Regions from separate parts of the Flavobacterium sp. B183 genome, predicted to be linked through region 1. Evidence: riboswitches for the same ligand, from Rfam matches in the RefSeq annotation. Region 1 holds a riboswitch; each other region holds the start of a gene.
What was found. A riboswitch is a leader RNA that binds a small molecule or an ion and turns the genes downstream of it on or off. The one in region 1 is predicted to bind cobalamin.
Positions count from the first base shown of each region.

Region 2: it holds a riboswitch for cobalamin, as region 1 does, so the genes downstream of both, M4I44_RS14995 (cell surface protein) here and M4I44_RS21215 (TonB-dependent receptor) in region 1, are expected to answer to the same signal.
Region 3: it holds a riboswitch for cobalamin, as region 1 does, so the genes downstream of both, M4I44_RS00465 (TonB-dependent siderophore receptor) here and M4I44_RS21215 (TonB-dependent receptor) in region 1, are expected to answer to the same signal.

Region 1 covers NZ_CP097434.1:5,185,690-5,196,623, reverse strand. The annotation lists gene M4I44_RS21240 (polysaccharide lyase family 8 super-sandwich domain-containing protein) at 1-1,229, opposite strand, end outside; gene M4I44_RS21235 (glycoside hydrolase family 88 protein) at 1,496-2,698, opposite strand; gene M4I44_RS21230 (AraC family transcriptional regulator) at 3,102-3,974, shown strand; gene M4I44_RS21225 (amidohydrolase) at 4,071-5,438, shown strand; gene M4I44_RS21220 (beta-ketoacyl-ACP synthase III) at 5,660-6,643, opposite strand; cobalamin riboswitch at 7,086-7,287, shown strand; gene M4I44_RS21215 (TonB-dependent receptor) at 7,402-9,450, shown strand; gene M4I44_RS21210 (YncE family protein) at 9,447-10,592, shown strand; gene M4I44_RS21205 (cell surface protein) at 10,732-10,934, shown strand, end outside.
Region 2 covers NZ_CP097434.1:3,536,808-3,547,741, reverse strand. The annotation lists gene M4I44_RS15015 (NAD(P)/FAD-dependent oxidoreductase) at 162-1,613, shown strand; gene M4I44_RS15010 (DUF4465 domain-containing protein) at 1,770-2,717, opposite strand; gene M4I44_RS15005 (hypothetical protein) at 2,782-4,020, opposite strand; gene M4I44_RS15000 (hypothetical protein) at 4,033-5,274, opposite strand; gene M4I44_RS14995 (cell surface protein) at 5,318-6,607, opposite strand; cobalamin riboswitch at 7,070-7,272, opposite strand; gene M4I44_RS14990 (hypothetical protein) at 7,554-7,898, shown strand; gene M4I44_RS14985 (hypothetical protein) at 7,903-9,021, shown strand; gene kdpA (potassium-transporting ATPase subunit KdpA) at 9,177-10,874, opposite strand.
Region 3 covers NZ_CP097434.1:87,660-98,593, reverse strand. The annotation lists gene carB (carbamoyl-phosphate synthase large subunit) at 1-1,966, shown strand, start outside; gene yiaA (inner membrane protein YiaA) at 2,059-2,457, opposite strand; gene M4I44_RS00495 (DUF4252 domain-containing protein) at 2,620-3,159, opposite strand; gene M4I44_RS00490 (DUF4252 domain-containing protein) at 3,161-3,688, opposite strand; gene M4I44_RS00485 (hypothetical protein) at 3,706-4,164, opposite strand; gene M4I44_RS00480 (RNA polymerase sigma factor) at 4,151-4,660, opposite strand; gene M4I44_RS00475 (S41 family peptidase) at 4,827-6,299, shown strand; gene M4I44_RS00470 (YncE family protein) at 6,363-7,415, opposite strand; gene M4I44_RS00465 (TonB-dependent siderophore receptor) at 7,420-9,273, opposite strand; cobalamin riboswitch at 9,300-9,503, opposite strand; gene cobC (alpha-ribazole phosphatase) at 9,571-10,104, opposite strand; gene M4I44_RS00455 (adenosylcobinamide-GDP ribazoletransferase) at 10,089-10,874, opposite strand; gene cobT (nicotinate-nucleotide--dimethylbenzimidazole phosphoribosyltransferase) at 10,932-10,934, opposite strand, start outside.

The sequences.
Region 1 (10,934 bases):
AGTCCTGCATTTAAAGTTTGCAGCAGATCCATTAAACTTCCGGGCGTATGAACCAGTGTGATCGATAGGGCATTTTGTCTCAGTAAATTTGTATTAGCGGTTGCAGAAAGGTTCCAAAGGCGGACAAATTCTCTCCCTGCTTCCAGATTGGCTACAGGATCGGCTACATATAAAAATGCCAGTGCAGGTCGTAAGTCGTTTAGCGCATCAGTGTTGGTGAAGAATCTTCCGGCGAGCCCTAAAGGCATTTCAAAACCTTTACTGAATTTGCTGTAGTTTAAAATGGCATTTTTTAAGTTGCTTTGTGCTTCGACATTTAATTCATAGGAGGTGTTCTTCAGCATCATATTCATAATCGAAGATTGTTGCAGCGCTTCTACTCCGTAGGAATTCGAATAAGGACCTCGGTGATGATAGGTAATAAAATCAGGTTTAATACAATCGTTCCAGCCGTTGCTTATTTTGAGAGCATTGTCAATAAAGCGTTTCAGGAAATCCATATCGGTCACTTTTGTAGTTGAAGCATCGTCCTGAGCCAGTACATAACAAAATCGCTGCTGAATGGAAGAACGGATAATATCGGAATTGAAACCGGGATTGGTGAAATTGAAATTAGGATAATCCGGAGAAATAAAAGCCGTTAAGCTTTTCAGTGCTCCGAGATGATGTGTAAATTCTCCGGCAGCAACCAGTTCGTCTTTCATCAAAAAAACGGAAGTTGCATATCCTGAGGAGCGCAAACATACCCCATGACCACTGGTAATTACTTCTTCAGTCGCAGGAATGGAGAGATAAGCAAAATTAGTAGTACTGCTGATGCCTTTAGCTTTCATATAGTTGAAAAGTGCCAAAATAGAATCTCGCAGTGCAGGACTGTGATAATCGGGATTAGGACTGGCAGCTGACCCTTTTAATTGGTACAAAAAGACTAAGCGGATTAGTTTTTGCTCGACCAGAATCTGATACGCAGTCTGATCGGCACTAACAGTAAAATTCCATGCCGGACCAGGATTGGCAAAATCGTATGCCGAGAGGTTTTTAGCAGCTATACCATTGCTCAGAAAACGGCTGTATCTTTCGTTGACTTCTGCTTTAGAATAATCGAGATTCTCCCCTGTGAGCCAGTTTCGATATTTGACCGCAATCTCGTTTACAACACTCAGCTGAGCGTACGAAAAGTTAAAAACAAAGGCTATTAGCCCGACGGATAAAAGTATTTTTTTGTGCATAAGAGTGGTTATTAATAGATTAGTGGTTAGTAATTTATTGTATTCTTAGCAACTAACCCGCAAAACTTCCAACGGTTAGAATCGGAGGTTTTGCGGGCTTGTACTGAAGTTATTTTTATCAGAAATTATTTTAAGGAAATACCGCCAGAACTGTTTTTCGGCAAACTGTTAATCGTTTTTGGGGATATTTTTTTGTAATTTCTAAACTAAAGAACTTCCTGTTTTATTTCCTTTCGCAGACAGATTTTTGCACGAACGGTCTACTTTTAAATTTCTATTTTTTTAAGAGATGCGTATCTTTTTAAAGCTTCGAGATAATAATAATCGGCATAGTCAAGGGGTGTATCAATTTCTGAATTGTATAAAAAGGCGCCCACGCTGTGTTTCAGTAAAAAAAAGTTGTTTTCACCCGGTTTTGCGAGATAAGCATCAGACGATAAAGATTTTAAAATGGCTTCGGCATAGTTGACATATTTTTTTCCATCCTTAACCTGAATACTTAAATCAAGCAATGCTGAGGCGATTACAGCTGCTGCCGAAGCATCTCTGGGAGCAAGTTCAGCAGTGTCCATGGCGTTGTGCACATCAAAATCCCAAACCGGTATTTTGTCTTTTGGCATACGAGGATGATTCATTAGGAAGGCAGCAATATTTTCGGCCTGTTGTAAAAATTTCGGGTTTTTGGTATTAGCATAACACATCGTATATCCGTACAATCCCCAAGCCTGACCTCGTGCCCAGGCTGAATCGTCAGTAACACCCTGATGTGTTCCTTTACGTAATACTTTGCCTGTTTTCGGATCATAATCAACCAAATGGTAGGAACTGAAATCTTTTCTAAAATGGTTTTTTATAGTGGTCAGCGCGTGCGTATTGGCAGCGGTGGCATATTCAGGTTTGTTAAAGGCGCTGGCACTCCAATATAAATATTCAAGGTTCATCATATTATCGATAATCACCGGATAATGCAACCACTCAAAATCCCAGGAACGAATAGCTCCAACTGTTGGACTAAATCGGGCATAAAGATTTGCTGCTCCGTCAGCCAGTGTCGGAAGATAAGTTTTGTCTCCCGTAATTCTGTAAGCATTTCCATAAGAACAGTACAACATAAAACCTACATCATGAGTGTTTTTTATATTTCGTATAGAATCTAAAGCAAGCGTAAACTTTTTAGCCTCTTCCGCCAGAGCTTTATCCCCGGTGAGTTCATAGCCATACCACAAACTTCCAGGAAAAAAACCGGTAGTCCAGTCTGTTAAACCGGCCAATCTCACCGTTCCGTCAGGATTTACAGAACGCGGATTTTTCCCCGGTTTATAAGTCTGTGCCGCTTTGTTTAGCTGGAAGCGAATGGTTTCGGTTGTTTTTTTAAACCAAACCAAAGATGGATCTTCGGGTTTGAGATTGGCAAAGGAGTTTATGGTAATAGCAAAGACTGCTACTAATAAGCCTAGGTTTTTTTTCATTGTTTACTCTTTTAGATTTATGATCTGTTTGTTCTAATGCTTTGATGAAGCGAAGTTAGATTTGAGATTCAAAATCGCCTTTCAGTTTTTATCATAAAACTTTCAAATTTGTGTAAAGAGTCTGTTTTTTACAGAATTAATGAAGGTTTTGAGCTGCTCGGTTTAGGCGACTGAGTAAAAGGTGATTTTGAATTTTACCAAAGTCATAAAAAATAGGTTTATAGGTGTTGAAGCATTAGCCACAGATTAAGGGATTAAAATGATTAGCAAAAATCTGCTAACCTGAGCGATAGCAAACGTGCGGACCAATCTCCTGAATCTGTGTGAAAAAAATAAACACAACAGTTTACCTATCGATTAATTGCATAATTTTGAAAATAGTAAACCAACACTATAGATTCCTTTGAGCAAAAATGCCATACCCACTTTGTCTGTTTTAAATATACTTGGCGAGCAAACGTTTGGTATCACCCTGTTTCGGCATAGTGTAAAAGGGCGTAACGAATTCGAGCAGCCTCATAAACACGATTTCTACCTTGTTTTTTTCGTAGAGAACGGTTCCGGATTTCATAGTGTAGATTTTAAACAAACGAGAGTAGAAGATTATCAGATTCATTTTGTGGGAGCCGGACAGGTACACAATTGGTCGCTTGATGTAAATACCAATGGTTTCCAGCTGATGATATCTCCTGCGATCATGACCGTTTTTTCTAATTTGTCGCAGTTACCTTTTTTCGGACAGAGTTCACCCTTCTGCCTTTCCTTGGATAAGAATGGATTTCAGAATGTTAAAAGCCAGTTGGAGGAAATCGAATCAGATTTAGTTAAAGACGATCTATTGACCAAAGAAATAGTGATGTTGAGATTGCACTTGCTGTTTAAATTGTTGCAAAAAGAATACGTTTCGCAATTTCCGGATCATGATGTTGCGGCCAAATCAGAAAAAATTATAAAAAAGTTCAAGACACTGATTGAAGATCACTTTACAACTCAATTCTCTGTGAATTTTTACGCCGGAGAGTTGAATGTGACCTCTAATTATCTGAATATTCTCTCCCAAAAATTCCTGAACAAATCGGCTGGCGATGTTATAAAAGAAAGAACCATTCTGGAAGCCAAACGATTGTTGATTAGTACTGACTTATCCGTAAAAGAGATTGCCTATCAGTTGGGATTTAGCGATAATGGCTATTTTGCCAAAGTGTTTAAAAAGTATATCGGAAAAACACCAACCGATTTTAAGGAAAATTATAATCTGTACCATTCTTATCATTAATATTCCTGCTCCGGTTTTAAAAAATTAAGTGAATTTTGCAGTTCACCATTATTTCCTGAGAATCAGTTTCTCAAAAATATATCACACTATTAACCGATGAGCGACAATAAAATAAACCGAAAGCAATTTTTAAGAATGGGAGCCGCAGCAACTGGAGCCGCATTGTTTTCCGGAATAAGCAATACTGCAATGGCACATTCTATTGAGGAACCGGAGTATATTACGACCAGTACGAAAGAATATATTTTAACCAATGTAAGACTGGAAGACAGTTTTGAGTACAATGAAAAAAAAGAAGTAATTGCCACCAAAACCAATTTGTACAATGTACATATTTCAGATGGGAAGATTAAAAATATTACAACTGCCAAACCTGATGGGAAACTAAAAAAAGTAGATGCCAAAGGTCTTTTGATGCTTCCGGGATTGCGTGACATGCACATCCATATTGATAAAACTTTTTACGGCGGAAAATGGAATGCCGCTCCCAGAAAAGGATTTACGGTAAAAGATATGATTACGCTGGAACAAAAGATAATTCCCGAACTGCTTGTCGATTCTCAGTACAAAGCAGAGCAGGCTATTCAGTTGATGAAAAGTCAGGGGAGTTATTTTGCCCGTTGCCAATGTAATATTGACCCCGTGAGCGGATTAAAAAGTCTGGAGCATTTGTTGAAGGCTTTAGAGAATAATAAAGACAGTTTTGGATGGGAGATTGTGGCTTTTCCACAGCACGGAATTTTATATTCGCAATCAGAACCTTTACTGAGAGAAGCTGCAAAAATGGGAGTAGATTTTATTGGCGGACTTGACCCTACAACGGTTGATGGAAATATGGAGAAATCACTTGACAGTATGTTCCAGATTGCAATAGACCACAATAAAGGAATCGATATTCATTTGCACGAATCGCCACCTTCAGGAAAATCGGCTATAGAATACATCATTAAAAAAACTGAAGAGAACAAACAATTACAGGGAAAAACTTATATCAGCCATGGTTTTGCATTGGCCAGAATGGATCCGAAAGATTTAGAGGGAATAGCCGAAAAGATGGGAGCACTTGGAATAGGAGTCATTTCGACAGTGCCGATCGGAAAAACCATCATGCCCATTCCTACTTTAAAGAAGTATGGTGTGAAACTAATGACGGGTACCGACAGTATTGTCGACCACTGGATGCCTTTTGGAACCTGTGATATGCTGGAAAAAGCAAAATTATGTGCACAGCTTTATGGCTGGACAGACGAGTACAATTTGAGCCGTGCTTTGCATATCGCCACCACAAACGAGGTGTTGCCGCTTAACGATGCAGGTGTACGCGTATGGCCGGCAGCGGGGGATGATGCGCATTTTATTTTGGTAAAAGCAAGCTGTTCTGCCGAAGCGGTAGCTCGTTTGCCAAAAAGAGAAGGCGTGTTTTTTAAAGGTAAAATGATAGCAGGACAGATGACCGGCTTGTAAAAAAAATGAAAACGTATTTCTTACCGTCAATAAGCTGACCAGAAGAGATACAGTTGCCTGCAAAAGAATAATGGTTTGGATTTTATGTTTAATCTGAATTACAAGCATAAAAAAACAATCAGAACCACTAGGTTCTGATTGTTTTTTTATTTGAAATCGATATTAAATTTATGATGAGTTACCTCAGCATAAGAATTTAGCGTAATTTTTTTATATACTATTTACCATTTGATGTACATACTGCCCCAGGAGAATCCTGCTCCAAAAGCCGTAATAACAAGATTATCTCCTTTTTTGAAATCGTTTTTGAAATCCCAAAGACATAACGGGATGGTTGCCGCTGTAGTGTTACCGTATCTTTGAATGTTTACTTTAAACTTCTCAATAGGAATACCAACTTCTTCACTTACTGCCTGAATAATTCTCAAGTTAGCCTGATGAGGAATTACCCAGTCTACCATATCCGGAGTCAATGAAGCTTTTTCCATTAGTTCTTTCGAAGTACCGCTCATGTTTCTCACAGCGTGTTTAAAAACGGTTCTTCCTTCCTGATGTACAAAGTGCTGTTTGTTTTGAATGGTTTCTTCTGTTGTTGCCAAAAGAGAACCTCCGGCACGTACAGAAAGAAATTCAGCTCCTGTTCCATCTGTTCTGAAAATGTTTTGATGAATACCACGACCGTCTGTAGTAGGTTGTAAAAGTACAGCACCAGCGCCGTCGCCAAATAAAATACAGCTGTTTCGGTCTTCATAATTAACGATCGAACTCATTTTATCGGCACCAACTACGATAACATTTTTGTATCTGCCGCTTTCAATAAAGCTTGCGCCTACCGAAAGTGCGTATAAAAAACCACTGCAGGCAGCGTTAAGGTCAAATCCCCAGGCGCTTTTCAATCCTGCTTTTTCGCATACCAAACTGGCAGCGGGAGTAAGAATATGATCGGGTGTTGATGTTGCGAGTATTAAACAATCAATATCCAGAGGATTTATATCATAATTTTTTATTAAATCTTTAATGGCGAAAGAAGCCATATCTGAGGTTGCCAGTGTAGGGTCATCCAATATTCTTCTTTCTTTTATGCCTGTTCGAGAGGTAATCCACTCATCTGTTGTATCTATTCTTTTTTCTAAATCAGTATTGCTTAAAACCGTTTCCGGTACATATCCTCCAATAGCAATAATGGAAGCCTTTGTTGTATTCATTGAATTTTTTGTTTCTCTTTTAGTGTTCTTTTAATTTTGACTTTCGGCCCAAAACCTTTCTCCAGTCCATTTTACAAGAGTTTTTCGAAGAATATGTAGTACGAGGGGCATCTTCATTTACAGGGGCGCAATTTAACAAATATAAAGACGCAAAAATCTCGGGATTTGTTAATTTACTTTTAATATTTCTATTTCACTTCATTATTAATAAAATCAATTCCTGTTTTGAATGATTTTGTTTCAGTTCTTCAATGTTTATAAAAAAGCAATCCAACTGAACCTATTATTGGTCGCAAAAATGCTTTTTTGTTACGGGTAGGTTTAAAAAAGTGAAGAATATTTAAAACAGCATTCTTTTAATGAATGAATGAAATTTGGTCTCATTCATTGTCAAAAGTGTAATATGAACTAATTAACTCTTGTTTTTATAAAGATAATTCTATCTTTACGGCCAGATTAAGGTCTGTTTTTTCTTTAGAGAAAACAGTTAAAAGGGAATCAGGTGTAAATCCTGAACAGACCCGCTACTGTAAGTTCTGTAAAAGTCTTTAACGTTACTCATGCCATTGCCCCGCTTTGCGGGATGAGAAGGCTGTTTAAAGATGGAACAAGTCAGGAGACCTGCCGGAATCACATAGTTTAAGACTTTCGTGGAATAAAGTTGAACAACAATAAACGGACCTGTTATTTTGTAACGGGATCCTGCCTTATTGCTTTTTTGACGATCATATCCCGAAGTTTATTTAATTAAATCAGTGATGTGTAAGACCAGAAAATTACTTTTATTTCTTTTCGTATTGTTAGCTCCCGTCGTACTTCACTCGCAGACTACTAAGGACAGTCTGAGGGTTTTGAAAGAAGTACTGTTAAAAGCAAAACCTTATCAGGAAGTGATTCCCGTACAAAGCCTCTCAGGAGTACTGCTTGAAAACTTAGCCAGCCACAATGTTGCCGATGCACTTCGTTATTTTGCCGGAGTACAAATCAAGGATTACGGTGGTTTGGGCGGACTTAAAACGGTGGATGTACGCAACATGGGAACGCATCACGTGGGTGTTTTTTACGACGGAATTCAGTTAGGAAATGCACAGAACGGAGTTACAGATTTAGGAAAATACTCTCTCGATGATATGGAATCTCTCACCATGTATAATGGTCAGAAGAGTGAAATATTTCAGTCGGCTAAAGATTTTGCGGCAGCTTCTACTATCTATTTGCGCACCAAACGGCCTGTTTTTGAGAATAACAAAAAGACCAATTTCTTACTGCGTTATAAAACCATGTCCATCAATTACAATGACCTTTCTTTTAGATTGGAGCATAAATTAAGTGATAAAGTAAGTTGGAGCGCCAGTTCTGAATACATAAAATCTAATGGCGAATACAAATTCAGATACAAAAGAAACAATCTCGACGGTACTGTGGCTTATGATACCTCAGCCACGAGACACAATAGTGATATAGAAGCATTCCGTTTCGAGTCTGGTCTGTATGGGAAAATGAAGAACGGCACTTGGGATGCCAAAGTGTATTATTACGGTTCCGAAAGAGGAGCACCGGGAGCTATTGTAGAAAATAAGTTTTCGGATGGTTTTAGACAGTACGACAAGAATTTTTTTGCACAGGGTACTTTTATAAAAGATCTTAGCGAAAGATATAAATTTCAGGCTAAGGCAAAATATGCTTATGATTATACTCATTATGTAGCCAGAGACACCACCAGTGTACTGGGTGAAGTAGTTACCGAAGGTGCCCAATCTGACGATAGTTATTACCAACAGGAATATTATTTTTCAGCAGTCAATCTGTACAAGATTCTACCCACTTGGGACGTTTCGTTGTCAACTGATTTTCAGTACAACCGCCTTAATGCAACCAGAAAAGGGATAAAGACCCTGTTCTCTTATCCGGAGCGCTACACCGCTTTGTTTGCGCTGGCAAGTTCCTATAGACTGGATGGCTTTAAAGTTTTGGGCAGCGTTGTGGGAATGCACGTGCAGGAAGAAGTACGTTACAATGCCAAAGCTCCCGATAAAACAGAATTTACTCCTGCTATATTTTTGGGTTACACTCCTTTTAAAGCTTATGATTTTAATGTAAGAGCTTTTGCGAAACGTATGTTCCGAATGCCCACTTTTAATGATTTGTATTATACGATGGTCGGTTCCAGTACCTTAAGGCCCGAATACATGAATCAATATGACATTGGATTTACCTACAACATACCAGTAGAGAAAGGTTTCCTGGATCAGTTTTCTCTTCAGGTCGATGGATATTATACCAATACTAAAGATAAAATAATTGCTGCTCCAACCGGAAATTTATTCCGTTGGATGATGACTAATATCGGGCAGGTGAAAGGAAAGGGAATAGAGTCGGCTGTGGATATGAAAATGCATTTCGGCAAAGTAAATCTGACTACTCATTTAACCTATACGTATTCGGAGAGTCGAGATTACACCAAGTTTGCCGGTTTGGAATTATCCTCTTACGGAGATCAGATTCCTTACACACCCCGGCACAGCGGATCCGGAATATTAAATGCAGATTATAAGTCATGGAATTTTAACTACAGTTTTATATATGTAGGAAAACGCTACAACGGAAATGTAAACAATATCAAAATTAATGAAGTGCAGCCTTGGTACACCCATGATTTGGCGGTTCAGAAAATGTTCTCCTTTCATCAGTATAAAATAAAAGGAACGATCGAATTGAACAATGCCCTGAATCAGCAGTACGAAGTGATTTATAACTATCCGATGCCGGGCCGTACTTTAAAATTTATAATCAGTATTGCACTATGAAAAAGAGAAGTACCCAATTCCTGCTTAGTTTATTTGTTGCTCTTCTTTTGGTTTCCTGTAGAGAAGAAGAAACTATTTTTCCCTCTTCGGATAAAAGTGTAGCCGCACCCAGAAGCGATGGCAAAATAGAAGGATTTTATCTTTTAAACGAAGGTAATATGGGAATGAACCGTGCCAGTATTGACGTGTTCAATTACAGAACCGGGAATTATACCACCGATATTTACTCCGAACGCAATCCAACAGTAGTAAAAGAACTGGGGGATGTGGGTAATGATATAAAAATTTACGGGAATAAAGTGTATGCGGTGATCAACTGCTCCAATAAGGTTGAGGTAATCGACAAATGGTCCGCAAAACGAATCAAAAAAATAGACATTCCGAATTGCCGATATGTCACTTTCTACAAAAATAAAGCCTACGTAAGTTCGTATTCAGGCCCTGTTGCCATTGACCCAAATGCCGAAATTGGATTTGTAGCCGAAATAGATACCACATCCTTAGAAATAAAACGCAAAGTGACCGTTGGTTATCAGCCGGAACAAATGGTGGTACATAACGGAAAATTGTATGTAGCCAATTCAGGAGGTTACAAAGTACCTAATTATGACCGTACCGTATCTGTTATCGATCTTGAAACTTTTACCGAAATAAAAAAAATCGATGTGGGGATTAATCTTCATAGCATGCAGGTAGACAGCAGGGGGGATATTTATGTGAGTTCCAGAGGTGATTATTACAACACACCGTCTAATCTTTTTGTGATTGATACGAAGACGGATGAAAAGAAAATGCAGCTTGATATTCCCGTTTCAGCAACCTGTCTGGTCGATGATTTGCTCTATTATTACAGCGTTTCATGGAGCTATCTGACCAACAGTAATAAGGTTACGTACGGAATATTAGATACAAAGACCAAAAAAGTGATTAACGATAAAATCATTACAGACGGCACCGATAAGCATATCATGATTCCTTACGGTTTACAAGTAAATCCCGAAACGAAAGAAATATACATTACCGATGCCCAAAATTACGTAGTAACAGGTTACATCTACTGTTTTACTCCCGAAGGAAAATTAAAATGGAAAACTACGGCAGGTAATATTCCGGCACATATTGCTTTTATAACTAAAAAGTAAGTTGTGAAAAGTGAAAAGTGAAAAGTGAAGAATAAAGAATAAAGAGTAAAGAGTGAAGAATTAGATGTTACGCTCACTGGAAATTTATTTTGTTGTACCTCAGCAATTATCTGTCATTAAAGAATAAAAATAAAAAAATATGAAAAGAGTCCCTTTTGCACTTTTAAAGAGTACGCTAGTATTAACCCTCTTACTGGGATTTATTTCCTGTGGAACGGATCGGGAAGAAGAAGCGGAAAATGAAAATTTTGGAGAAATACTAAAAGAATCCTATACGATAGATCGTTTTAAAGTGCTCAATATTGATTTAAAATTAAATAGTAATTCAAAACTAACCTGGAG
Region 2 (10,934 bases), 1.6 Mb from region 1:
CAGTAACTGCTATGTTATCTTCAATAACTCTTACAATCTCTTTTAGTATCTATAGCTTACTATTTTGCACTAGCCCTCTTTTGTCTTAAATTTGCAGTCTTGTTACAAGCATATCAAAGTTTTCAAATGCTGAAGTGTCTAAATTAGGTAAAAAAGTGGGAATACATACGATCGAAAATGCAGAAAGAAACTGGACTATTTGTCCCGAATGCCAGGGACGTGGTAAAAAAAGCCAAAGACTCAGCAAGAAAGTGCGGCTTCAGTATCAGATAGCGCTGGAAAACTTTGAAAAATCAAAGGACTCAGGAGTTCCTCCTACTCGTCCTAAAGCGCATCTCAATGTTTGTCTCCACTGTGACGGATCGGGATTGATTCCTTCGGAACATCCTACTATGATTGACAAAGAAAACTACCCGCATGTTGCCATAATTGGAGCCGGTATCGGAGGAGTTGCATTGGCTGTTGCTTGTTTGCACCGCGGAATTCCTTTTACTCTTTACGAACGCGATACTAACTTTGATGCCCGATCACAAGGCTATGGACTTACCTTACAACAAGCCAGTAAAGCCATTGAAGGATTTGGTATTTTCTCTTTAGAAGAAAAGGTCATTTCCACCAGGCATTTGGTACATACTCCGGAAGGAAAAGTAATTGGAGAATGGGGGATTCGAAAATGGATTCCATCAGATACCAAAACAGCTCCAAAGAGAACAAATATGCACATTGCGCGACAACATTTGCGTTCAACACTGCTGAAACAACTCGAAGGAAATGATATCGTACAATGGGGACATCAACTCATAGATTTTAAGGAATCAGAAGATCAAAGTATTTCCTTAAACTTTGAAGTAAATGGCAAAATCATAACTACTAAAGCCGATCTTGTGGTTGGAGCTGATGGCATTCGCAGTACGGTACGAAAACTATTAATTGGTGACGAAGTTACTCCTTTGCGTTATCTGGGATGTATTGTGATATTAGGTATTTGTCCGTTAAAGACTCTTGATGGACTTGATCATAATTTGCTCGACTCGGCAACTGTGTTTCAAACCGCTAACGGCAATGAGCGAATTTATATGATGCCTTATACAGAAAATTCTGTAATGTGGCAGCTTAGTTTTCCAATGTCCGAAGACGAAGCTAAAATATTGAGCGCACAAGGACCGAAAGCGTTAAAAGAAGAGGCTTGTCGAAGAACACAATGGCATGCTCCTATTCCGCAAATTTTATCGGCAACTTTAGAGGAGCAAATTTCAGGTTATCCGGTATACGACCGTGAATTACTTCGTCCCGAATTATTAGCAAAAAATAAACGGACCACATTGATTGGGGACGCAGCACATCCGATGAGCCCTTTCAAAGGACAGGGAGCTAATCAGGCATTGTTAGACGCGCTTTCTTTGGCTCGGGGAATCGTAAGAGGATGCAGACCGCTATCCAACTGGAGAGAAGCAGGAATAAGAGAAAGCGTTTTGACTGAGTTTGAATCTGAGATGCTTGTGCGAAGTGCTGCCAAAGTAAAAGGCTCGGCTGAAGCTGCTGAATTCCTTCATTCTGAAATTGTTCTTCACGAAGGTGATGAACCAAGAGGAAGGTGTTTAAAGAATAAATAAGCCAAATCATTTATTGCGTTTTTGTACAGTTTTTTTGTACAGTTTTTTTCTCGCAGATTTTGGAGATCAAGCAGATTTTTCTTTATAGCCCATGTGTTTTAAACTAAAAAAAGGAGCCACTTTTCAATGACTCCTTTTCGATAATAAATTTTAGTATTATTGGATTCTTTTTACAGACAGCTTGTCTAAGCAGAAGTAAGCTGCAGTATTCATTCCGTATACCGGGTGTGAATCTGTTGAAGCCATTTGGAAAACAAGGTATTTTACGTCTCCCAAACCTTGAAGTGCTGTAGCGCTTACATTTATCCATCCTGTTGGCATTACTAAAGAACCTCCTGTGTAATCAGCCAATGATTGTGTAATTGGTGCAGTAATAGTTCCGCTTGAATCTACTCCGTAAATTAACAATTCAAAGTGATCTCCTGAAGAAAATGCCTGAGCAAAACCGTCTCCATACAAACAACCATAATAAGGCCATGGGTGCATGTTGATTTTTAATCCTTTTACATTGTACAATCCTGTATTTCCAATTTTAATCCAGTTAGAGAAACTTGTCTCACTAAAAGTAGTTCCCTGTGGATTTTTAGGATCTGTATAACTTGACCAGTAAGCTACGATGTACGGATCTCCTGTTGTACCCGGAGTACCTGCCGAAATTGTAGAAGAAGTTCCGAAACCACTTCCTGCCATAGTACCCCATTGATTGGCTACCCAACCGTTAGATCCGCCAGTACCTGCTCCCGAACCATAATTTGTAATATCATTTACATTGGATACAATAAAACCATCCCAATAATTGTAACCTGATGATGTTCCGCTATGTGAAAATTTAAATATATCAACGGTTAAGTTGGTACTTGCCACATAGGTATTTTGCCAATACTTCCCGCCTGTTGTTGATGTTCCGCTGGTCAATAAAGAACTTGTCAGGTTAAGCGTAGTAGTTGTTCCTATCGAAGGATCGGTCACTGCACTTTTAGAAGTTGAGCCTGAGCTTTTAATCGCTGCACTGCCGCTTTCGCTATTTAATAGATTTTCATCATTACTACAGGACGAAAGTCCCAGAATCAAACCTACTGTCAAAAAATAAAGTACTTTTTTCATGATTTATAAAAATTTGGATTAATATTCTTGGTTGATTAATAAACAGTTTTATTCCCGCTTTCGATTACTTGCCTGCAGCAAAATTCAAATCTTCTGCCTGTTTGAAGGAGTTCGTAACCAGGTCTAATGCGCCAATCTCTGTAAATGTAGGCACGTATACTTTTACGAAATCTACTCCGGGAAGATGTACTTTATTACCATTACTATCTACAGCCCAGCTAATGTCTATCGAAGGATCTTTGATTCCGCCATAGCCCCATTCAAAAGTTCCAACATTGAATGCTGTACCTTCTCCATCGCTAATATCTTTTGTAGCCAAATTGACTTTTGTTCCTTTTAGTGTGTAAGAATCTCCAAGCCATTGTGGGTAATAATTATAACGTCTCCATTTTTTTGTTCTGGTGATAAAACCTGAAGCCGTTTTATTATTTGCCCATTTAAGATATTCCTTGTCGAATTGCCAGTCGTACTTTCCTGCTACGGCAGCTTTATTTGGATCCGGTTTGTAATATGTCACCTCATAATTCTTAACTGTAGTCGATTTATAATACTCACTTCCGGCTATTTCGTACCACTCATTATCCTCTGCAATTCCATTTTTATTGGCATCATAAGCCACCATAATACTCACAGGAGAAAACTTTGAAGCATTCGAAACTGTATTCATCTGAACTGTAAAATCACGTTTGCCATAAGCATTGATCACCGTATGGTCGAATTTTGTTACGATATAACCGCCAAAAGTTCCCAGATCAACAAGAGATCCATCGGCCAAAATAGCCTGTGCATTCTCTATCGCTTCCGCTTTCGTTGCAAACTCAAAACCGTCATTGTTATAATGCGGAGCAGGTACATAATCAATAATTGAAAGTGCTTTCGAAGTATACGTTTTACCGGTTTCGGCAACTGTAACTTTAGTAGAAGCCTGTTTTACCAACTTATTTAGTGTTACGGTAAAATCTACAGCATAGCTTAGTGCTTTTGGTGCTATAAACTTCAAGGTCTTACTGTCGCCAATAACAGAATCTTTAGCCACTCCGTCTTTTCCGGTTACTTTTAAAGTCCATTTGTATTGGGCAACAGCCCCATTTGCATTTTCAATCGTTACTTCCGGATCAATCGCTACCACATTGTATCGCTCCGTTGTAAAATCTGCCTGCAATTTTATAGTAAGAGTTGGATCTTTAATCGGCTCCGGTTTAGGTTCTTCAATTACAGGCTCCGGCTTTGTATCATCATTACTGCAATTGTAAAAAGAGCAAACAATGGCGAGGTACAAACTATATTTTATAAACTTTTTCATATTCTTCTCTTCTTACTTTTTTAGATTGTATTTTTTAATTATTTGAAGATCTGCAGCTCCCGAGAATCGCGTAGCCATAGACGATTGCTGGTGACAAAGTCCCATTGGTTCGCTGACACAGTTCACTACTTTGATAAAATGAATTCCCGGAAGATTTGCTTTATTTCCATTCTTGTCTACGGCCCAGTCGATATCAATATCAGGGCTTTTGGCATTTACGTATCCCCATTCCGGAGCCTCAAAATTCCACAAAGTAGTTTGCCCCGGACGTACTGCTGCGAAATTTACGTTTAACTTCGTTCCTTCGTAAACAGCTGTATTTTGAGTATCCCAGGCTGGATAATACTCTTTCTTGGTTTTAGACCTTGGCAAAAAGTACGTTTGAGATTGGTTGTTCTCACAATAAAGATGTTCACGATCTAAAAAAGGATCATTTGGACCGCTTACAACTACTTTCTTGCCAGCTGCAGGTTTATAGTAAGTAATTTTAAAATTCTTAACCGTATTTTCTTTAGCATGCTGACTTCCTATGATTTCATACCATTCGTCTTCATCGGGTTTTCCATTGGCATTTTTATCATAAGCAACATAAATTAAACCCGGAGCCGGAGGATTGGCTTTATCCGTTAAATCTGCTCCGTACACTCTAAAGTCTTTTTTTCCTGAAAGATTAACCACCATATGATCAAATCCAACCACAATTGAGCCTCCAAAACCTCCTAAATCAATTGGATATCCTACACTGGTTTCACTTATTCTTCCCAATGCTACCCTCATAACATCTGCTTTCGAAAATCCGTCTTTGTACAAATCATTGGCAAACATTCCGGGTGCCGGATTAAAATCCTGAATACTTGTTATGTAAGGATTGTAATTTTGAGTCTCATTTATCACATTCACTGTGGTGGCGCTTGTGCCTTTTTTATCTCCTTCAGTAACATTTAAGGTTAGTTCATATGCACCGGGATATAAAGCAACAAATCGTAAATCTTTTGTAGTTCCTATAATCGAATCTTTAGTCTGATTCACCGGATTTTTTTTAAGTACCCATTGATAATTTGGATTACTTGTTTCAGCTGAAGCTGTAATATTCAAAACTTTAAAGGTGTTTACTTCAAATTTATCCTGAAGCTTTACTGCTATTGGTACGACGAGTCCTTCTCCGGTGTTGACATCATTTTTATCGTCATCACTGCATCCGGTAAATGCCGCCGCAAAAGCCAATAATAATAAATGGGCAAAGTTTTTTTTCATAATTCCTGATATAATAATTTAGTTTAATACATTTTTGAATGGGTTAACGCGTGGGAATGCTTTCTCCTGAAAGATGCAAATCTGTTGCCCCCATTATTTCTGTCGAAGTTTCTCCTAGCCATCCCGCCTGCTGATTAAGGCCATTGTACACTTTCACAAAATCGATCCCGGGAAGCACTACCTTGTTTCCCTTTTCGTCCACAGCCCAGTTAATATCTATGCCCGAATCATCATCATTGTTCGGAGCATTATCTGCATATCCGTATAAAAAAGCATACTGCACAAAGTAACTTCCCGTTCCGCTTTCATCAACTGCGTTATCGGGCAATCTTGTTCCTTTATAAGTAATAGAAGATTGATCTTTAAGCCATTTTGGCCAGTAATCTAAAGAATGATTGTAGGCATTATTCTGAACCAGATAGCCACTTTTCCCCTGATTGTCTTTCCATAAAATATACTCCATATCGACAAAACCTACTGTACCCGTTGTTCCGCCCGACACCGGAATTTTATTGGGATCAGGTCGGTAATACGTTATTTCATAATGCTGAATCGTTTTAGGCATTTTATGCCCGCCGCCTTCTATCTCGTACCACTGATCGTCCGGAAGCCCGTTTTTATTTTTATCGTAAGCGACCATGATTACACCTGCTTCACTACTTCCGCCACGCATGGTACTGTTTGGATTTGGATTAGCCTCTGCCCAGAAAGCATTGCCCAAAATTCTAAAATCACGTTTACCCTTAACATTAACAATGGTATGATCGAATCCAAAAACAACATAACCACCAAAAGCCCCCAATGAAACCAGATCACCATTTTTCTTGGCCAGATAAGTATTGGCTCTTGATAAAATTCTTTCAGGAGTATCGCCGTCATTCGCAATAGGCAGATCGTTAACAAACTGCCCGGGTGCCGGTTTAAATTCAAATACTTTTGAGATGTAGCTTTTATACTCCTTCGTTTCTTTTGTAACGGTAACGACTACTTTTTGAGTTTGTATACTTCCTTTGTCATTTACAGTAACTGCCAATTCATAAACTCCTGCTTCTGCTGCCACAAATAAAAGTTCCTTTGCTGTAGTAGTACTTAGTGCATAACTTTCTGAAGGTGCTTTTGTAATGGTCCAACTGTAAGTAGCTTCTGTTGTTGCGCTGATTGTTGGATTTAAAGTCATAATTGTAAATCTCTGCATACTAAAAGCTAAATCTGAACTAACAGGTGTCGGATTACTATTTTCATTTGATGCATTATCATCAGAACAATTGGTTAATGAGAGTACTGTAATAAGCAACAATATGGATTGGAAGTTTTTGAAAATATTATGGTACATGTGGTATTGTTTTAGTTGGTAGTGGTAAAAGCAGGAGAAATTGAAGAAATAACAAAAGAAGTTTCAATTAAAGTCTTCAACAGAGCGCAATGTTATCTTTGTAAGCGAACACAATCCCGCATCGCCAAAAGCCCTTGGAATTGTGCTGATTTTTTATTGGAACAGAATTAAAATAAGGGAAGACACCGCCAGATAATGCATTCGGAAAATACCGATTCAACAGTGATTTCCTTTTCAGAAGTGATACTCTCAGAGAGAAAAAGCAACTACACAACACTCCCGACTGAAGCAGAATAGAAGCAAAAACGATAACAATAAATAAGAATTCTCTTTTTGTATTATACATCACTTATTGAATTAAGAAAACTCCGGGATGTATAAATTAAAAACGCAATAAGGAAGAATCCCGTCATAAAAATGACAGGTTTCGTTTATTGTTCTTCAACTTTATTCCACGAAAGTCTTAAACTATGTGATTGTGGCAGGTCTCCTGACTTGTTCCATCTTTAAAACAACCTTCTCATCCCGCACGCGGGACAATGGCATTAGTAACGTTTAAAGACTTGTATAGAACTTACAGTAGCGGGTCTGTTCAGGATTTGCACCTGATTCCCTTTTAACCATTTTTTCTTAAGAAAAAACAGACCAAAATCTGGCGCAAATATATAACTATCTTTTACAATAGCGTAATTCTGAATAAAAAAATGAAATTTTAATAATAATCAATGCGTTACCAAAATTTTAAACTTTTTCCGAAGGTCTATCCAATGGTACCAATTACAGATACATGTTTACTGACTAAACTTCTTTATTTATTTTTAATCTCAATTTTCATAAGTAAAACAATACCCGTAAAAGTTCCTTTTGATCCCTAAATCAGGTATATATACTTGATTTCAGAAGATCCTGACTAGTTACTTTTATAAATAACTAAAACTTAAATATTATGGAAACAGTAAAAATCCCTCAAGGGGTTCAGGTTACACTAAATGTAGCGATAAGTTCTGATGCAATTGTTGGTGCTGCTATTCGTTTAAAAGGTGAGGTAACCACTTACCCAGACAATCAATTTTCAGTAATTCTGGGAGATCTTTCAACACTGCAGAATGAAAAAATGACCGTGCAATCATTATTTCATGTCGATCAAAATATTGACCAAATAATGGCAACTACCCGATTAGATATTGAAGTTTCTTATGGTGACCAAACGCAGAAGCTAACTGTCAAAAAAAGGAAAATATACAATCAGCTTTTTATAGCATTTGCATACGTTCAATTTACAAAACAATAAAGTTATGAAAAACTATTACTTACTAATAATTATAATAATAGGAAACATTTGGAACAGCAGTGCACAGGAAAAAAATGTTCCATTAAGTGAGTTTCCTATGTCTAACTTGACCAGCCCTGCATTTCAATTGCTAGAAGAGACAGTAACAGATATATACACTCCTGAGAATGTAAAAGCATTAGCATTACATGTACAGAACAATTTTGGTGAAAGTATGGCTATAGAAGTAACTCCCTACTTTTTTATTAATACCAAAAGTAAAAAAAGGACCTACGACAGATACATAGGTGTTATGAAAGATAAGGCAACAGGCAACTTAAAACAAAATCCTTTTAGCGGATTAAATACAACTACTCTTTCTTTTGCCTATTTAAAAAAGGATTTTGAAACTATTGCAGGAGACAACAAACGCCAGACCTTTTCTATAGGGGCAAGAACAACATTGTTACGCTTTTTTGATAAAGAAAAAATATATGAAACGAAACAAAATATTCAACGTGTATTAACAGATAAAGCATTAATGATTCCCGAGGAAATACTTCAAATAGTAGATGAAAAAGAACAACAAAAAGCTATAGAAAAATTCTTTTTAGAAGAACAAAAAGTAAGAGATCGCTTAAAACCTTTTGAAAAGATAATCAAACCAATTTTCAAACTGGATGCAGCTGCAGCTTATAGTGAACTTTTCAAGGACAATTCTATAAATGGCGGAACAATTAACCGTTTCGGATCATGGCTAACCGGGGAATTTAATCTGATTTTAAATGAGGATGATGAAGAAAGTTCTACCAATAACTATGCAAATCTTCTGTTTATTGGCCGATATATCGAAGATGGTTTTAATATGGATTCTACTAATGTTTATACCACTAATTATTATAGAGATTTCGGGAGTAAATTAAGTTTTGAATTTGGAAAATTTACCTTAGGATATGAATACATCAAACGAAACGGAACTGTAAAAAGCGAAAGATCTGTAGGTAATATAAGTTTTAGGATAGATAAAAACATAAGTATCACAGGAGCATTTGGAAAGGACTTTCAAAAAGAAGATAACCTTCTGGCGCTTTTTGGAGTAAATTGGGGATTAAATTTTGGCAATTCATCGCCTTCTCTCGAATAGTTGAACCATAAAGAAATAACCTACAAAACACATTGGATGTAATATAAAATTTGAAATCCTATAAAAAAGAAAGCATACTTGTTTTTTCTTTCAATTAACTGATTAGAAACAAGTATGCTTCTATGTCTTATATTAATACAAAAATTACACTACTACTAAATCATTAGCAAATGTTCCTGTACAGGTCCTAATGCAAAAACAATAAACATGGACATCACAGTTAAAATCATAATGACCATAAATAATAAGGTTCCAAAAATACCCGAATCAACTCTCAAAGTGCCCAGCGAAGGAACTACGGCTTTTTTAGCACTTAAATAACCAATGATTAAAAATGCTCCAATCATCGGAATAAAGCGACCGGCCAGCATCGTAACTGAGGTGGTTAAATTCCAGAAAGGAGTGTTATCAGCCAGACCTTCAAACCCACTTCCGTTTCCCGCCATCGAAGACACATACTCATAAACTATGGTGGTAAAACCGTGTGGTCCTGTGTTACTCAGCCACTCAACAGCTTCCGGAACATACAAATAAACATGAACTGCAATTGCGGAAAAAAGTAACGGAATCGCCAAAGCGCAAAGGTTTACCAAAACTGCTACCTGAACTTCCTTAATCGAGATTTTCCTACCAAACAACTCAGGAGTTCTTCCTACCATCAGTGAACCGATAAAAGTGGCTATAATCAGGTAAATAAACATATTGATCCATCCGGTACCCAGCCCTCCAAAAAACGCATCTACCTGCATTCCTATAAACATCCCTATCGAAGACAACGGCATATAACTATCGTGCATACCTGTTATGGTACCAGCCGGGATTATCATATTAACCGCGCTGTAAAAAGAGGAATAATACGTTCCAAAACGCACCTCTTTACCCTCCATATTGGCTGGTGATGAGTCGATTCCCATTGCGCTAAGTTTGGGATTACCGGACATTTCACCACAGATTAAGGGAATACAAGTTACAACAAACCCCATCAACATCACTCCCAAAAGCATTCTTGAAAATTTTTTATTGTTGAGATACCTGCCTACGAAAATGATAAAAGACATCGGCAAAAGCCAAACGATAATGGTATGAATGATATAGGTAAAAAAGTTAGGATTTTCAAATGGATGCGCACAGTTGGTTCCAAAAAAGCCACCGCCATTAGATCCTAATTCTTTGATCGGAAGAAAAGCTGCTACAGGTCCTGTTGACACCACTACCTCCCTGCCTTCAGCCGAGGAAATTTTCTCAGGCTCGTCAAATGTCATTGGCACGCCGTTAAACAAAAAAAAAGTTGCGGTAATTATACTTAACGGCAACAGTATACGAGTAGATGATTTTACAAAATCGCTATAAAAATTTCCTAATCCTTGTATCGATTGAGCAGCAAGTCCCCTGACTATTGCTACACCCGCACAAAGACTTGTGGCCGCACTTAAAAACTGTAAAAGCATAAACACGCCTACCTGTGCAAAATAACTCGCTCCTGTCTCTTCTGAATAGTGCTGCAAGTTGGTACTGGTCAAAAAACTAATTGTCGAATTTAACGCCAATGTCCACTCCATACTGTCGATACCAGCCGGGTTTAAAAATAGTTTTCCCTGGAGCAATAAAATAACAAATCCCCAGAGGAACCATATGAACTGCACAGATAACAATACTTTTAAATATGTTTTCCAATTCATTTGAACCGTGGGGTCAATTTTACAAAACCGGTATATCAATCGGTCTAATGGATTAATGAAGTCTGTTATGCTTTTTTCATTTGCATATATCTTTTTCATTTCCCGACCTACGATGACCGACAGCAAAATAACAGTAAGAAGAATACCAAGTGAAACTATTAGTTGAGTTAACATATTTTTTAAGATTGAGGTTCTTTGCGAAAGCACCAACAACTAGTCCATACGAACAATAAA
Region 3 (10,934 bases), 370 kb from region 1:
CGTAGCGATCGAGATCAACCCTCGTGTGTCGCGTTCATCAGCTTTAGCGTCAAAAGCAACGGGGTACCCGATTGCTAAAATCGCTTCTAAACTGGCTTTAGGATACAACTTAGACGAATTGCAAAATCAAATTACAAAATCAACTTCGGCTCTTTTTGAACCGACTTTAGATTATGTAATCGTAAAAATACCACGTTGGAACTTTGATAAATTTGAAGGTGCCGACAGAACTTTAGGACTTCAAATGAAATCTGTTGGAGAGGTAATGGGAATCGGACGTTCGTTCCAGGAAGCATTACACAAAGCTACCCAATCTTTAGAAATTAAAAGAAACGGTTTAGGAGCTGATGGAAAAGGATATAAAAACTACGAGCAGATTATCGAAAAACTGACTTTTGCAAGTTGGGATCGTGTTTTTGTAATTTATGATGCCATCGCAATGGGAATTCCGTTGAGCCGTATTCATGAAATCACAAAAATCGATATGTGGTTCCTGAAACAATACGAGGAATTGTATACTTTAGAGAAAGAAATTTCAAATTATAAAGTAGAGACTCTTCCGAAAGAGCTTTTGCTTGAGGCTAAGCAAAAAGGTTTCGCCGACAGACAAATTGCTCACATGATGAATTGTCTGGAAAGTGAAGTACACACTTTGCGTATGGATAAAAATATCAACCGTGTGTTTAAACTGGTAGATACTTGTGCGGCTGAGTTTAAAGCTAAAACACCTTATTACTACTCGACTTTTGAGGCAGAAATTGAAAAAGCAAACGGGGAGCGTTATGTAGATAACGAAAGTATTGTAACGGAGAAAAAGAAAATCATCGTTTTAGGTTCAGGACCAAACAGAATTGGACAGGGAATTGAGTTTGATTATTCTTGTGTACACGGGGTTTTAGCAGCCAAAGAATGTGGTTATGAAACTATCATGATCAACTGTAATCCTGAAACGGTTTCGACTGATTTTGATACGGCTGATAAACTATACTTCGAACCGGTTTTCTGGGAACATATTTACGACATCATTCAACATGAGAAACCGGAAGGTGTTATCGTACAGTTAGGTGGACAAACTGCTTTGAAACTGGCAGAAAAATTATCTAAATACGGTGTAAAAATCATCGGAACCAGTTTTGATGCACTTGATTTAGCCGAAGACAGAGGAAGATTCTCAGATTTGTTGAGAGAATTACACATTCCTTTCCCGCAATTCGGAATTGCAGAAACGGCTGACGAAGCTTCTGCACTGGCAGATCAGTTGGATTTCCCACTATTAATTCGTCCTTCTTATGTATTAGGAGGTCAGGGAATGAAAATCGTAATCAACAAGAAAGAGTTAGAGGAGCATGTGATCAATTTATTGAAAACTATTCCTGGAAATAAACTGCTTTTAGACCACTATTTGGCTGGAGCAATTGAAGCGGAAGCGGATGCGATTTGTGATGCAGACGGAAACGTTTACATTATCGGAATTATGGAGCATATCGAACCTTGCGGAGTTCACTCCGGAGATAGTAATGCTACTTTACCTCCTTTTAACTTAGGAGAATTCGTAATGCAGCAGATCAAAGATCACACAAAGAAAATTGCCAGAGCTTTAAAAACAGTGGGTCTGATCAATATTCAGTTTGCGATAAAAGACGATACCGTTTACATTATCGAAGCCAATCCAAGAGCTTCCAGAACAGTACCGTTTATTGCTAAAGCTTATGGTGAGCCTTATGTGAACTACGCTACAAAAGTAATGTTAGGACACAATAAAGTAACTGATTTTGACTTTAACCCACAATTGAAAGGATACGCGATTAAACAACCGGTCTTCTCCTTCAGTAAATTCCACAATGTAAACAAAGCATTAGGACCTGAAATGAAATCGACAGGAGAGAGTATCTTGTTTATTGATGATCTAAAAGACGATCAGTTCTACGAATTGTATTCCAGAAGAAAAATGTATTTGAGTAAATAATCTCAAGTCTTACTATAAAAAAAGCTCCAGTGATGGAGCTTTTTTTGTGGTTAATTTTGGAAGTTGTTTTTGATTAATTCTAGTTTGAAATATTATTCATTTGAAGAGTACGCCATATTGTCTCTCGTATTTTTTTGTACCGAAATAGCTCCAAAAAGAGCCAATAAAAAAGCAAAAGCATAAAAACCTTTTTCACTTGGTAAGATCGTAGCGTTCCATAGGCCCACGATTAATAATACAATAGATAAAAGAGTTCCAAACCAGCAGATTCCGTAATACATATCAGTCACCGGAAGTTTTTCCAGTCTGTCTCTAACACTTTTTTGTAAGGAGACAACAGCAAAAAGACCAAACATTAAAACGGTGAAATAATATCCTTTTTCGTTTAAAAGCATTTCGGCTCTTGCAAGTCCTACTATAAATCCAACTGTTCCTGCTCCAAGAGCTACCCATGATGCCGCAATAAAGGCGTTCGATGTTTTTTGTACCATACTTAGTTTAATAATTTTGTTTTGGTTGATGAACAAATATAGATAAATTCGGGTCATCTCAAAACAAACGCAAGTAATATTATTCAGTATTATCTTCTAAAAATGTTAAATAAAAAAAGCTCCGGATTACGGAGCTCTCTTCTTTTAATATAAAGTAAGATGTTATGGTTTCATTAATTGCTGCAAAGGTTTTAATTGATCCATGTTAATGTTAGATTGTTTCATAACCGACATCAAGGTCATAATGTTGTTAGGGTTCATGTTTTTTCCTAACACACGTACCACTACAAAACCACTTTCTTTTTTGTTGGCAAAAACCACAAATTCTTCGATGTTGTCGTCGGCTCCTACATAACTTATTGATGCGCCGTCTTTACCTGAACCGACCTTCATTAATTCCTGGTATTTTGGATTTTTCAAGATCTCTTTCAGTTTGCTGCGTTCTGTTTCAAATTGCGCCTGATTTTTAGACGTCTCTTTGAAAGCCAGAATATTCATTTTATCGAATGATTTTAAGGCTTCATTTTGCTCTGCAGATAATTTTGCTTTTTCCACATTTAGAATCGATGATGAAATGTCAAGTGCAATAAAATCTTTGTTGTCTGTGTTTTCAACAAAATACTTCTGCAATGAAGGGGTAGAATTACAACTTACTAAAGTCAGTAAAACTAATAGGGCTGAGGTAATAACGTTTGCTTTCATCTTATTTTCTGCCTTTAGAAGCTTTTTTTAAGTCAGACCCACCAGGAAGCTGCATCTTATCTGTTAGTACTGAGATTTCGTTTAAGTCAAAGTTACCAATAAGAGACAGTAATACAGTTTCACTGCCCTTAGCTCCGTCGATGTACATTAGTAATTCTTTTACCTGCGTATCACTTGATCCTGATTTGATCAGGATTCTAACATTTTTACCGCCATCGTTTACTCTCATTAGTTCCTCTAAACCGGCAGTTTTTACATATTTGTCTGCAGAAGCTTTCATGTCAGCTTCAATTTTAGGATTTTTAGTGGTAAACACTTTTAAGTAGTCTAATTTTTTAATCAGATTAATGTACTGTTGCGTTTCTTTATCAGAAGTGTCGGCCTTTACTTTACTCATTAAATCAAACATTTTTTTGTTTACGATTACTGAGGTTACATCGTCCTGACCATCATATTTATCAAATGCTCCCTGAGCATAAAAAGTGTGGCTAACGAATGCTAAAACTAGTGTTATGATGAAATTTTTCATTTTGATTGAGATTTAAATTACTGTTTAAAAATTTTGTTTTTTGATTGTTCGTATTCTTTAATGTATTGTACACTTTCAATACCTACATTAACATTGTTTGATAATAAGGCTAAAGCTTTTTGCGTTGCGGCAAGTGCTTCTTCCGGATCATCGTAGGTTCCTAATTCTGATTGAGCTGTAACCGGAGTTGCATTTTTTTCGCTCGTATAGAAATAGGTTCCAATTCCCAGTAAAACAACAGCTGAAGCTGCAATCGATAACCACGCCACATTTCGTTTTTTAGTTTTTAGTGGGATCGTCTGCGTCGATTTCTGTTCTTTTACCTGAGAGAAATAACCAAACATTGGTTTGTATTGCTCCAAATGCTGCGCAACATCCGGTGAAGAAAAATATTCTTTTAATTGATTTTCTTCGGCAATCGTGGTTTCTCCCTGAAAGTATTTTTCTAATATATCTTCTATTTTATTGAATTCCATAACTGTGTGTATTAACCATTGATTCTCTTATTTTTTTTCTCGCTCTTGAAAGGGCTACACGTATAGCCGTTTCGTTCATATTGACAATTTTCGCAATTTCGTCAAATTCATATTGCTCTACATCCCGCAACTGAATTAATATTTGTAATTGTTCCGGTAATTGGCTTATAATTTTTTCAACCCATTCTAGACTATTCGAATCCTCCAGTTTTTTGTCTAATTGAGGCTCCCGGTCCGTATAATTATTATGTACAATTTTAAGATTTCCGGCCCTTTTCGATTTCAACTGATCCAGACAATAATTCTTGGTCATTGTCATTGCAATAGCTTCAACACTATTATAGGAGTCCAAAGAATCTTTTTTGTTCCATAACTTTACCATAACTTCCTGAGTGGCATCTTCAGCCTCCTCGGTACTGGTTAACAATCTTTTTGCCAGACGAAAAACTTTGTCTTTGAAAGGATTTATTAATTCTATAAACACATTCTGATTCATAAAATTTGTTGGTTATTCGTTAGCTTATATAGTGAAGACGAGACACTATTATTTTTGTTACACGGGGTATTAAATTTTTTTTACAATAAAAAAAGCAATAAAATTCTTAGAGTTAAAACTAAAGATAGTATTTTTACGTTACTACTACTACATAGATATTTACTATATGAAGACAATATTAAGAAGCGTACTGTTATTATTTTTACTTGCTTTTTCTTTACAATCTTGTGAAGATCAGGATGATGTAGCGGCTCCGGCCTCGTTGCAGGTTAATGATTTTGTCTGGAAAGGACTGAATCAGTTTTATTTATGGCAAGCTGATGTTCCTACTTTGGCAGATGACCGTTTTAGCAATCAGGAAGCCTTAAATGCTTTTTTGAGAGGATATTCTAAACCGGAAGAATTATTTCAGGATTTATTGAATAAACCTATAAGCAAATTTCCAAAAGGTCAGGCAATTGATCGTTTTAGCTGGATTGTTGACGATTACACGGTTTTAGAACAGGAACTTCAGGGAACTTCAAAAAATAATGGTGTAGATTTCAGATTGAGTTATAAACCGGGAAGTACTACAGATTTAGTGGGTTATGTACGTTATATTATACCTAATTCTGATGCTTCTAAAAAAGACATCAAAAGAGGGGATCTTTTTACAGGTATTAACGGAACTTCTTTAACTGTTTCAAATTATCAGTCGCTATTGGCAGCGGATAGTTATACACTGAATATGGCTACTTTTAACGGTACCGGTTTTGATAGTAACGGAAAAACAGTTGCATTAGTAAAAACAACTTTAGATGAAAATCCTGTTTTTATCAATAAAGTGATTACATCCGGAAGTCGAAAAATCGGTTATTTGATGTACAATGGTTTTTATGCCAATTATGATGCACAGCTTAATGCGGCTTTTGGAGAACTAAAAGCGCAGGGTGTTACTGATTTGGTTTTAGATTTAAGATATAACGGAGGAGGCTCAATACAAACTTCAACCCGTCTGGCGAGTATGATTACCGGACAGTTTACCGGCAAAGTTTTTTCGAAAGAAAAATGGAATGCCAAAATCAACGAATATTACCAAAGTGAAGATCCTGAGTCGCTGCTGAATAAATTTGTAGATAAAATGGACGGTGCGGCGATTAATAGCCTGAACATGACTAAAGTTTATATTATAACCACAAGCGGTACAGCATCGGCAAGTGAATTGGTTATAAACGGATTAGTACCTTATATTTCTGTAGTTCAGGTAGGAGAGACTACTGTTGGAAAAAATGTGGGATCGGTAACCTTATATGATTCTCCAACTTTTGGAAAAACGAACCGTAATCCAAATCATAAATATGCCATGCAGCCTTTGGTTTTAAAAATTGTAAATGCATCTGATTTTGGAGAATACACAGACGGTTTGAGACCAACGTATGAAAAATTAGAACGCATTATGAACTTAGGAGTTTTAGGAGATCCAAATGAACCGTTGTTGAGTGTGGCAATATCTCAAATAACAGGAATCAGCGCGAAAAAAGCAGGAGATGACAGTGGGGTAACGCTGAAAGCATTTACAGATGCTAAAGCAATGGACGGAATTAAAAATCAAATGTATATTGAAAAAGCTCCGGAAGGACTTTTACGAGCATTGAAATAAAAAAAAAAGGCTTTCATTTCTGAAAGCCTTTTTTTATGTCATAATCTAAACGAATTACAGGAATTAATCGTTGAAATAGAAACCGTTTGGTCCAACACCAACAGTTAATTCTTTTTGTAATGTTCCGCTTAAATTGTAGATGTAAGCTTTGCTGTTTGATTTAAAATCACCTCCGTCAGCAAGATATATACGATTATCGTTTACTGCAAATCCATATAAATAACCTACAGGAGAAGTTAAGATTGGTGTAGTAGAAGCTGTTGTAGCAGTAGTATTCATAACATAAACAGAACTTGAAGCAGTATAATAAATCTTACCATCTTCAATATCTAATTGACCAGCATTTCCTAAATTAGCAGGTAAAGCAATTTTGGAAACAGATTTGTCTGAAATTTTTACTTTTACAATTTCCCCGGCAGCACCGTAAGGTTTTCTAAGGATAAAAAGAACTCCGTTTTCTTCTTCAATTGAATCTGCATCTGAACCAATAGTAACAGTTTCTACTGTTTTGGTTGTAATGTTTACCACCAACAACTTGTCGCTGTTATTTGGCTCAGTGATGTATAGTTTTCCATTATCTAACACAATTCTGTTTCCTGTACCTTTCAATTCGATTTTAGATTCAACAGTATTTGTGCTTAGATTAATTACGGCAACATAATCGTCAATATTGGCGTTAGGGTTTTTTTCCGGGTCAGTGTAGCTAGGATAGGTATTAGCATTAGTTACATAAGCTTTACCATCCTTTACAACACCATAGCGAGGGTTAGCAAGTCCGGTGTCAATTTTTGCAATCAATTTAAAACTATAACGGTCTACTACATTAATAACATTTGATCCACCGGCAATAATATAAGCCTTGTCTCCGTCAAAAAAGATGTTTTGAAGATATTTTCCAACGAAATCACTGCTGTTTACTGTCTTGTAAACATCTTTTGTGAAAGTATTTAAATCGTCAGATATGAAAGAAACGGAGCCACCGTCAGTAAAGTTTCCTTCATTTAAGATGAAAACGCCATTATCATAAACTCCCTTAGGTCCGTCAGAGTCGTCATTAGAGCAAGAAACAAAAAGCGATGCGCTTAATGCTAATAGGAATAATCTAGTTAGTTTCATTATTTTAAAATTTAAAGTTTAAGTACAGGTTATAATTTCTTCCGGGCATAGGTCGGTATTCCAGACTTTGATAGAAGGTGTTCCAAACATTCAAAACCTGAATGCCTACTTTGAAAGAAGATAAAAGTTTAAAATCGTAGTCTACACCAATGTTCGAAACAGTGTAAGCCGATACGATTTTTTCGGGGTCATTGTCAGCTTGTGTGTACACAAATCCATTATACAGAAATTGATAATTGGCTGAAATGTTATTTCTTGAGTAAGCGATGGCAGCGGTTACTTTATGAAAAGGAACAAAAAACAATTGCTTTTTGGTTTCTACATTTTCTGAAATTGAATAGGCATACGTCGCATTTGCAGTCAGGTTGTTTTTGCCAAAACTCTTTTTCCAACTCAATAGTGTTTCGGCTCCGTAACTGTTTACTTTGTCTGTGTTTTGCGGTGACCAGATACCATTAGCTCCCGGGACCCATTGCAATAGATCTTTTATTTTGATATAATAAAAAGTCTGAGTCAAAGAGAAGTTCTTAATGGTGAAAACGTTTCCAATTTCGGCCTGATAAGAACTCTCCGGTTTTAAATTAGGATTTCCGCCTTGTTCCCAGTACAAATCATTGAAAGTTGGAATTCGGAAATTACGGGATACATTCAATTTTAAATTGTACAGTTTCCCAAATTGATAGGAGGAACCTGCGGAGAATAGAACGGGTGATTTGTAATTGTCTGTAAACTCTTTACGAACCCCAAATTCGTTTTTCCAGTCCGCAGAAATATCTTGTTTTATAAGTAAAGCAGCAGAACTTATTTCTCTAACATTATCACCAAAACCACTTCCGTATCCTTTAGTTCGGTTGTAGTCCAGGATACCATTTAGTTGTATCGATTCCAGTAATTGATAGCCTAAATCTGCCTTAGAGATGAAGTTTTCGGTCTTTCCATAAGTGTAAATATTGCTCGAATTGTCGGCATAATATTTATAGTTTTCGAAAATATAGGCTGTTTTTAAATTGGTTTTGAATCTGCCAAAATCACCATCATATTCCAATAAGTTCCGATTAAAACCATTTACATATTTACTTTTAGTTTCAGATTCCGAAACTAATGAGGTATTTCGGTCTGTGTTTGAGGTTTGGGTATATAGCTTTAAACTGTTTTTGTCGTTGATTTTATATCCTGCATTGGCACTTAGGGTAATAACATCATACTGACCGTTTTGATTCCAGCGCTGTTCGCCTTTCCAGTTGTATTGGTTCAGGTATTTATAATCGTTTGTAGAACTATTTTTAGAAAAACCAATCTGAGTACTCCATTTTTTATTGGAGATACTTGTTTTATAATTAATTCCGATCGTGTTGAAACTTCCGTAATCCAATCTTAAACTGTTTTCAAATTTATTGTAAAAAGCGAGATCCGTATTCAAGTGTACGGTTCCTCCAACGGCTCCGCTACCGTAAATAACACTTCCTCCTCCTGCTTTTACACTTATAGAATTATAATCGGATCCGGAAATGGTATTAAAATCAGTACTTCCGTTCATTTGAGAATTAATGTTGATTCCGTTCCAGATTACAGCCGTTTGCGATGATGTTGTACCTCTAAAAGCAACTGTAGAAAGCATTCCACGGCCGTACTCTTTAAAATAAATGGTCGAATTAAAGTTTAACAAATCCGTTAATAAGGCTTCATTTTTGCCAATAACAGAGTCATTTAGTTTTAAAACCGATTGTGAATTGGAGTATTTTTTAAGATTAGCGTCAGAAACGACAACTGTTTTAAGTTTCGTAATAGAATCGTTCTGCGCCACAGTAATCTGGCACAACAATAAGAAACAAAGAGCAAAAAGTTTTTTCAAAGTCATAATTTCTACACTCTTTTTCCCGAGAGCTCGATATTGATTATAAAGGCAGGTCTCCTGGCTTGCGTCTTGTTGTTTACCTTCCCATTCGTCAGCGCGAGCAGTGGTTTTGTAGTTAACAACAAGCATTCTTTTCAGAACAAAGCTTACAGTTGCGGGTACAGCTCAAGATTTATGACTTGATTCCCTTTTAATGTGTATGAATGAACACAACCTTAATTTTCTGCAAAGATAAAGTTAAAATTATTGAATTTTCAAATTTGTTTTCGTTTTGGAGAGGGATTCTGAACAAATGATAATTTAATTCACTATTTTAATAACCTGTCCGAACGCTACTTTATTGGTAAAAGCGTCTTTTAGTGGTAATCCGGACTGATGACATAAAATACTTCTGATCACACCCGCATGTGAGACAATGACTACAGGAGCTGTCTGGTTGAAAACATAATCTTCTAAAAACGTACCCACTCTTTCATGAAGTATTGTAAAAGACTCCCCATTTGGGACTTGTGTGGTGACAAAATCTTCCATCCAGGGATTAAGTTCTTCCGCAGGAATTGCATCCCAGTTTTTCAATTCCCAATCGCCAAAATTCATTTCCATTAAACGACCGTCCATAATAAAGGAAGCTGGTTTTATAGTATTCTGAATGTATTCTGCCAGCATAGTACAACGTTTCAAAGGACTTGAAAAGAGTAGGGCCTTAGGAGGTAATTGCGAGACAATATCCTTAAAGATTTCTTCGAATGGAACAGCCAAATCTACATCGGTCTGACCGTAGCAGATCCCTTTTTCGCAGGTTGTTTCGGTATGACGAACTAGATAAATTTCCATATCAGAAGAATGCTTAAATAGTAAATAACTTCACAAACCTGTTGCGTTGCTCCCAGGCAGTCACCCGTGTAACCATCAATCCATTTTTGGAAGTAGCGGGCTAAAAAATAACGCATGATGAATACCGGAATAATTGCCAAAAGAAATTCAGATTGAAAAAATGAAAGTACCAATAATGGAATTAGTCCGAAGAAGAACGAACCTGTAATTTCTTTCCAACTGTGTTTCTTAGCTATAGGCTTGCTTTTACTCGTCGCATCATCGCGGGAGTATTCATGTGTGAAAATAATTGATATTGCTGCAAGGCGACTTAAGGAATGGGCCGAAATGAATAAGAGGAAAATTAGAAAAATGTTAGTAGTAAAAAGTGAAATGGATTCTGAAAGCAGTTTGAATTTTAATAGAAATAGTAAAACTAAACCAATCGCTCCGTAAGCTCCAATCGCACTGTCTTTCATAATAAGCAGAATTTTTTCTTTGGTCCAGCCGCCTCCAAAACCATCACAAACATCAGCAAAACCATCTTCATGAAAAGCTCCGGTGGTTAATATTGAGGCGATAATAGCCAAAAGTACTGCGGTTTCAATAGAGAGAAAAAGCGAGAAAAGATAAAAAGCCAGAAAGGAAATGCTCCCAACAATCCAACCAATGAAAGGAAAATAACGTGTTGCCTTATTTAAATAGTCAGGATCATGATTGATGTTTTTAGGGCACGGGATTCTGGTGTAAAACATTAAACAGGTAAAGAAAATATGTAGTTCTTTTTTCATTTAAGATAATTGATTAAGGCAAAATTAAAGGATAAAATTGTAAACTGAGAGTGAAAACTA